Kaistia algarum: one gene and its partner. The protein of the gene in region 2 interacts with the protein of the main gene of each other region in a pairwise test. Links are inferred from orthologs where the notes say so. Each region holds a gene or a part of one and is shown on either strand. Other genes may lie near its edges.

Region 1 (3,211 bases), 540 kb from region 2 along the record:
AAGCCGGTCCGCAAAGGAGGCCTGCCGCAAGACTTCCGGCAACGATAAGGCTCTTCATCTCGGTATCCCCCCACCAGCAGCCATCGCGTTGCCCCCGCGGTCGCATCCGCTGTCGATCTGAATCTCACATTCAGCTCACATGAAAATACAGCCTCGTTCCCGCAGCTCCAAGGTTCGGCCTCGGCTTGCCGCCAGAACTTGGCAGGGGGTTGCAGGAATGTCGCGCCCGTGACAGCCGGACACACCTCCGCCCGGGATCACCAGGCGGCAACCGAGTGCCCAAGGGTTTGGCCGGCAGGCGGGGTCTTGCGTCGGCGCGCGGCTTGCTGCACTGCATGATGTCGTTCGATCCCATGGCGTGGAGTTCAATCCGATGGCGCAGATTGCGAGGTTCCCGAACCGTCTCATTCGCGGCTATGCGGCGTTCCGCGAGCAGCGACTGCCGCAGGAAAGTTCGCGCTACCGCGTGCTTGCCGAAGCAGGACAGCGGCCGCGCACCATGATCGTCGGCTGCTGCGACAGCCGCGCCGCGCCGGAAACCATCTTCGACGCCGCGCCGGGCGAACTCTTCGTCGTGCGCAACGTCGCCAATCTGGTTCCGCCTTATGATCCGGACGGCGAGTATCACGGCACCTCGGCGGCGATCGAGTTCGGCGTCATGGGCCTCAAGGTCCAGCATATCGTCGTGCTCGGCCATGGCCGCTGCGGCGGCGTGCAGGCCTATATGGCGGCCCGCGACGGCCAGGGCGTCGGCCTCGCCTCCAGCGACTTCATCGGCAAATGGATCACGCTGATCGCTCCGGCCGAAGCGCTCGTCTGCGACGATCCGAAGGAGACGGACGACGCGCAGCGGGCACTCGAATTCGCTTCGATCCGCAAGGCCGTCGAGAATCTGCGCACCTTCCCGACGATCCGCAGCCTTGAGGAAATCGGCGAGATCGAGTTGCACGGCGCGTGGTTCGACATCTCAACCGGCGAGCTCTACCTGCTCGACGCCGAAACTGGCCGCTTCTCGATCCCCGAGACGGCCTGATCGGCGCGGAGCTGTCAGGTCTAGGCTGCGACGAAAATGGCGACCCAGACATCCAGGTCGCCATTTGTAGCCCAGCTGACGGATAGCGGTCAGCCGGTCGCGACGTCGTAGAGCAGCTTCATGTTGAGCGCGATGATGATCACCGCCGTGATTGCGGCGATCGCCGTCAGCCAGCGCGGCGCGACAAAGACGCCCATCTTGCGCTTCTCCGCCGTGAACATCACCAGCGGCACCACCGCGAAGGGCAGTTGCAGGCTCAGGATCACCTGGCTGAGGATCAGCAATTTGCCCGTGCCGCTGGCGCCATAAAGGATGGTCACCGCCGCCGCCGGCACGATGGCGATGCCACGCGTGATCAGCCGGCGCAGCCAGGGCTGCAGGCGGATATTGATGAAGCCCTCCATGACGATCTGCCCGGCCATCGTCGCCGTGACGGTCGAATTCAGGCCACAGCACAGCAGCGCGACCGCGAACAGAGTCGGCGCCAGCGCGGAGCCAAGCAGCGGGTGCAGCAGCGCATAGGCCTTGTCGAGCTCGACCACATCATGCTGGCCATGAGCGTGGAAGGCCGAGGCGGCGAGGATCAGGATCGAGGCGTTGATCGTGAGGGCGAACATGAGTGCCAGCGTCGAATCCAGCGTCGCATACCGGATCGCCTCCCGCTTGCCCGTCTCGTCTGTGGCATAGGCGCGCGTCTGCACGATGCCGGAATGCAGATAGAGATTATGCGGCATGACCGTCGCGCCGATGATGCCGAGCGCGAGATAAAGCATGTTCGGGTTCGTCAGGAGATCCGTCGTCGGCGCGAAGCCGCGGATGACGCCGCTCCAGTCCGGGCTCGCCATCAGGATCTGGATCAGGAACGACACCGCGATGACCCCGAGCAGCGTGATGACCAGCGCCTCGACCCAGCGGAAGCCCTTCGCCTGCAGATAGAGCACCAGGAAAACGTCAAAAGCCGTCAAAATGACGCCGATCTCCAGCGGAATGCCAAAGAGCAGGTTGAGGCCAATCGCCGTGCCGATCACTTCCGCCAGGTCCGTGGCGCAAATGGCGATCTCGGCGAGGATCCATAGGCAAAAGGCGACCGGCGCCGGATAGGCGTCGCGGCAGGCTTGCGCGAGATCCCGCCCCGTGGCGACGGCGAGCCGGGCGGCCAGCGCCTGCAGGATGATCGCCATAATGTTGGAGAGCAGCGCGACGAAAAGCAGCGCATAGCCGAACTGCGACCCGCCGGCGAGCGACGTCGCCCAATTGCCCGGATCCATATAGCCGACGGCGACGAGATAGCCCGGCCCCAGAAACGCCGCGGCCTTGCGCCAGCTCGGCGCACCCGGCGCGACGGCGATCGAGCCATGCACCTCGGACAGCGACGGTAGCCCCCGCGACCGACGCCAGCCACCGCCCTCGCCCGCAACCTCGTCCACGCCGCGCATCGCGCATCCTTTTTGATAATGCGAATTATTCGCATTTAGGAATGGCGGAGTGCCGATGTCAATGGCAGGCCCAAAAGGCTCGAAACGTCGCCTTGCGAATCGAATAAGCTATTGCTTATATATTGCTCATGATCGAGCCCGACATCTTCCGCGCCCTCGCCGATCCGACCCGCCGGGCCGTCTTCGAACGGCTGGCGGCGCGCGAGATGAGCGTCTCGGAACTGAAGGCCAACTTCGCCGTCTCGCAGCCGGCGATCTCGCAGCATCTGGCCGCCCTGAAAGCCGCCGGCCTGGTGCAGGAGCGACGCGACGGGCGCTTTGCCTATTACAGCATCACTCCCGATGGCCTGGCGCCGCTGACCGACTGGGTGGACCGCTATCGCCGCTTCTGGCCCGAGCGGATCGAGAAACTGAAGACCGTCCTCAAGGAGATGGACCCATGACCCAGCCAGATATGCCGGCGCCAAAGCTGGCGTCGCTCCACCTCGAATGCGATCTCGACGCGCCAATCGAGAAGGTCTGGCGCGCCTTGAGCGAGCCGGCGCTGCTGGCGCAATGGCTGCTCCCGAACGATATTGCGCCCGAGACCGGCGCGCATTTCACGCGGGCCGGCGCGGCCGATCAGGGCGGCACGATCGACTGCGAAATCCTGGAAAGCGACCCGCCGCGCCATCTGCGCTTCAGCTGGCGGGCGAGCGAGACCCGAGCCGACGGCACGCAGGACACGCTCGACACGGTCGTA
Region 2 (3,262 bases):
ACGGGCTGAAGCTGACTATGCCGAAGGGACTTCGACTGGCGTCCGCTATGCCGGAGACGCTCGGGCGGCTCGGATCGCTCGAAGTGCGGCTGGCCGCCACGTCACGCGAGATCAAGAAGGCGCAGAAGCTGCGCTTCAAGGTCTTCTATGAGGAATTGTCGGCGATCGCCGATATCCAGACACAGATGTCGCGCCGCGACCGCGATGCTTTCGACGCGATCTGCGACCATCTCCTCGTCATCGATCACGACACGATGACGAAGTCCGGCGAGCCGGCAATTGTGGGAACCTATCGACTGCTGCGCCAGGATGTGGCCGCGCGCTATTCCGGGTTCTACACGTCGAACGAGTTCGATGTCGGGCCTCTCGTGGCGCGCCATTCCGGCCTCAAATTCCTGGAACTCGGCCGTTCCTGCGTGCTGCCGCCCTACCGCACCAAGCGGACGGTCGAGCTGCTGTGGCACGGCATCTGGAGTTATGTCCGCAACCACGGGATGGACGTCATGGTCGGCTGCGCCTCGCTCGAAGGCACCGACCCGGATCGCCTCGCTTTGCCGCTCTCCTTCCTGCACCACCATGCCCGGGCGCCAGGCGAATGGCGCGTCGCGGCACTGCCAGGCCGACATGTGGCCATGGACCGCCTGCCGCGCGAGGCGATCGACATGAAGGCGGCGCTTCACGCGCTGCCACCGCTGATCAAGGGCTATCTGCGGATCGGCGCTTATGTCGGCGAGGGCGCCGTGATCGACCGCCAGTTCGGGACCACAGACGTCATGATCGTGCTGCCCGTCAGCGCGATCAGCGAGCGCTACGTCAATCATTACGGCGTCGACGCAACACGCTACGCCGCCTGAGGATCAGCGCGGGGGAAAGTCGCGGCCCGGCCGCGAGCGATATCCCGGCAAGGTCCAGCCGAAGGCAAGCGCGCCGGCGCGAATGGCAAACGCGATGAGCGAGCCGCCAAACGCCGCGGGCCAGAAGGGCAGGCCGGTTCGAACGGCGATGACGAAGAACGCCGCGCCGGCCAGCGTCGCCGTCACATAGATCTCCTTGCGCAGGAGCACCGACGGCTCGCCCACGACGATGTCGCGGATAATGCCGCCGAAGGATGCGGTCATGATGCCCATGACGATGGCGCCAGTCGGGCTGGCGCCCGCCTCCAGCGCCCGCGACGCGCCCATGACGCAATAGCCGGAGATGCCGATCGCGTCGGCCCAGAGCAGCAGGCGGTAGCGATATTCGATGAAGGGCGCGAGGAAATAGACCGCGACCCCCGCAGCGACGCACACGAGGACCGGCTGCGGCGAGCGGATCCAGAACACGGGCGTCTCGCCAAGGAGGACGTCGCGCAACGTGCCACCGCCAATGCCGGTGATGGCGGCGAGAAAGACGAAGCCGACGATGTCGAGTTCTTTGCGCGAGGCCGCCAGCGCCCCCGTCGCGGCGAAGACGGCAACGCCGATGATATCGAGGACCTGGAGCAGGCTGAACCCCAGGTCCATGATCCGTCAGGCGGACTGTTCGGCGTCGGATGAGGCCGGCTTTTCGGCCTTCGGCTTGGCCGGGCCCTTGGCGACACCGACCATGGCCGGCCGCAGAACGCGCTCGCCGATGACATAGCCCGGCTGCATGACCTGCACGACCGTACCCGTTGGATGCTCCTCCGTCGGGACCTCGAAGATGGCCTGATGCAGGTTCGGGTCGAATTTCTGGCCGACCGGATCGAGCTTCTTGACGCCGTGCTTCTCCAGCGAATTGTGGAGATCGCGCTCGGTCATCTCGACGCCTTCGATCAGCGTCGTCAGCGCCTCGCTGGCGCCGCGCGCATCGTCAGGAATGGCCTGGATGGCGCGCGACAGGTTGTCGCCGGCCGTCAGCATATCGCGGGCGAAGGCGGCGATGGAGTATTGGCGTGCCTCCGCGACCTGACGCTCGGTGCGGCGGCGGAGATTCTCCATCTCGGCCAAGGTGCGCAGTGCGCGATCCTTGTTCTCGGCCACTTCCGCCTCAAGAGCGGCGATGCGCGCATTCGCTTCGCCGGCGACCTCGGCTCCGGCCGGGGTGGAGACGGCCTCATTGGGCGTCTCGGAGCCGGGCGGGGACTGGGTATCGTTGGACATCGCGAAATCTCGCTTTCTATCGACGTTGTAATTTCCTGCCCGATATCAGGATTCCGGCGCCGAAAATCAAGCGCGGCGGCCTTTGTTCTAAAGGACGATGACGCCGTGATGGCGTGCTTCCGAATCGGGCTCGACATGAATCAGCACTTCCGCACCCTCGACGGCGGCCTGGAGCGCCGCCTCGATGCGGTCGCAGATCTCATGCGCCGCCACGACGGAGAGCGATCCTGGAACGACCAGATGGAACTCCACGAAGGTCGCGCGGCCGGCATGGCGCGAGCGCAGATCGTGGACTTCGAGGGCCCCTTCCGCTTCGGTCGCGATGATCGCGCGGATCTCGCGCTCCACATCGCTCGATACCGCGGCGTCCATCAACCCGCTGACCGATTCGCGAATCACCTTCCAGCCCGACCAGAGAATGTTGCCGGCGACGAGAACGGCGACGAGCGAATCGAGCGCCGCCCAGCCGGTAGCGACCACGAGGAGCAGGCCGACCAGCACGCCGAGCGAACTGATTACGTCGCTGGTCAAATGCCAGGCTTCGGCGATGAAGGCGGGGGAGCGTCGCCGGCGTCCGAAGCGGAACAGGAACATCGCCCAGGCGCCGTTGATCACCGTCGCCACGGAATTGACGGCGAGGCCCATCAGCGTGTTCTCGGGCGTGTTAGCGGTGGCATAGGAGATCCACGCCTGGCGGAAGATCAGCAGGGCGGCTACGACGATCAGGACGCCTTCAAGCACGGCCGAGAAATACTCGGCCTTGTGGTGGCCGAACTGATGGTCGCTGTCGGCCGGCTTGCGGCTGACCTGGATCGCCCAGAAAGCCGCGACCGCCGTTACCAAATTGACGATGCTCTCGAGCGCGTCGGAATAGAGCGCCACGCTGCCCGTCATCGCATAGGCGATATATTTGATGCCCATGACGACGAGTGCGATCATGATCGACGCCGAGGCGACCGCCGTGGTCCTGTCGATCCATTTCGGCATGGCCCGCCCTCCCGTCTCAAGGTGATGTCGCGGCCTTAACACCGGCAGGAAAGGGGTTCAACGCCTATCTTCGCAACTGCGAACGAGTTGCGGCAGCGCCCTTCTCTCCCCTCGCCTCAGAGCCGGCGGAGCGCGACTTCCTCGATGCGGTGATG

What was found.
Region 1: the proteins of grpE (region 2) and OSH05_RS12420 interact in binary tests that used the Escherichia coli proteins (3 or more experiments, as listed by UniProt). The link is inferred for Kaistia algarum from one-to-one orthologs.

Annotation. Positions count from the first base shown.
Region 1 is NZ_JAPKNJ010000001.1:2,584,049-2,587,259, reverse strand. The notes cover bases 297-3,193. They hold OSH05_RS12420 (Nramp family divalent metal transporter), read right to left. Parts: upstream 2,470-3,193; coding sequence 1,123-2,469; downstream 297-1,122. Other genes in these bases: OSH05_RS12410 (SRPBCC family protein), read left to right, coding at 2,909-3,193; OSH05_RS12415 (ArsR/SmtB family transcription factor), read left to right, coding at 2,598-2,912; OSH05_RS12425 (carbonic anhydrase), read left to right, coding at 383-1,033. Outside these bases: OSH05_RS12430 (hypothetical protein), read right to left, coding at 1-58; more of OSH05_RS12410, read left to right, coding at 3,194-3,211. UniProt on the Escherichia coli protein: H(+)-stimulated, divalent metal cation uptake system. Involved in manganese and iron uptake. Can also transport cadmium, cobalt, zinc and to a lesser extent nickel and copper. Involved in response to reactive oxygen.
Region 2 is NZ_JAPKNJ010000001.1:2,044,229-2,047,490, forward strand. What follows is about bases 315-3,262. They hold grpE (nucleotide exchange factor GrpE), read right to left. Parts: upstream 2,121-3,262; coding sequence 1,509-2,120; downstream 315-1,508. Other genes in these bases: OSH05_RS09900 (GNAT family N-acetyltransferase), read left to right, coding at 315-854; OSH05_RS09905 (trimeric intracellular cation channel family protein), read right to left, coding at 858-1,502; OSH05_RS09915 (cation diffusion facilitator family transporter), read right to left, coding at 2,208-3,107; coaA (type I pantothenate kinase), read right to left, coding at 3,224-3,262. In the rest of the region: more of OSH05_RS09900, read left to right, coding at 1-314. UniProt on the Escherichia coli protein: Participates actively in the response to hyperosmotic and heat shock by preventing the aggregation of stress-denatured proteins, in association with DnaK and GrpE. It is the nucleotide exchange factor for DnaK and may function as a thermosensor.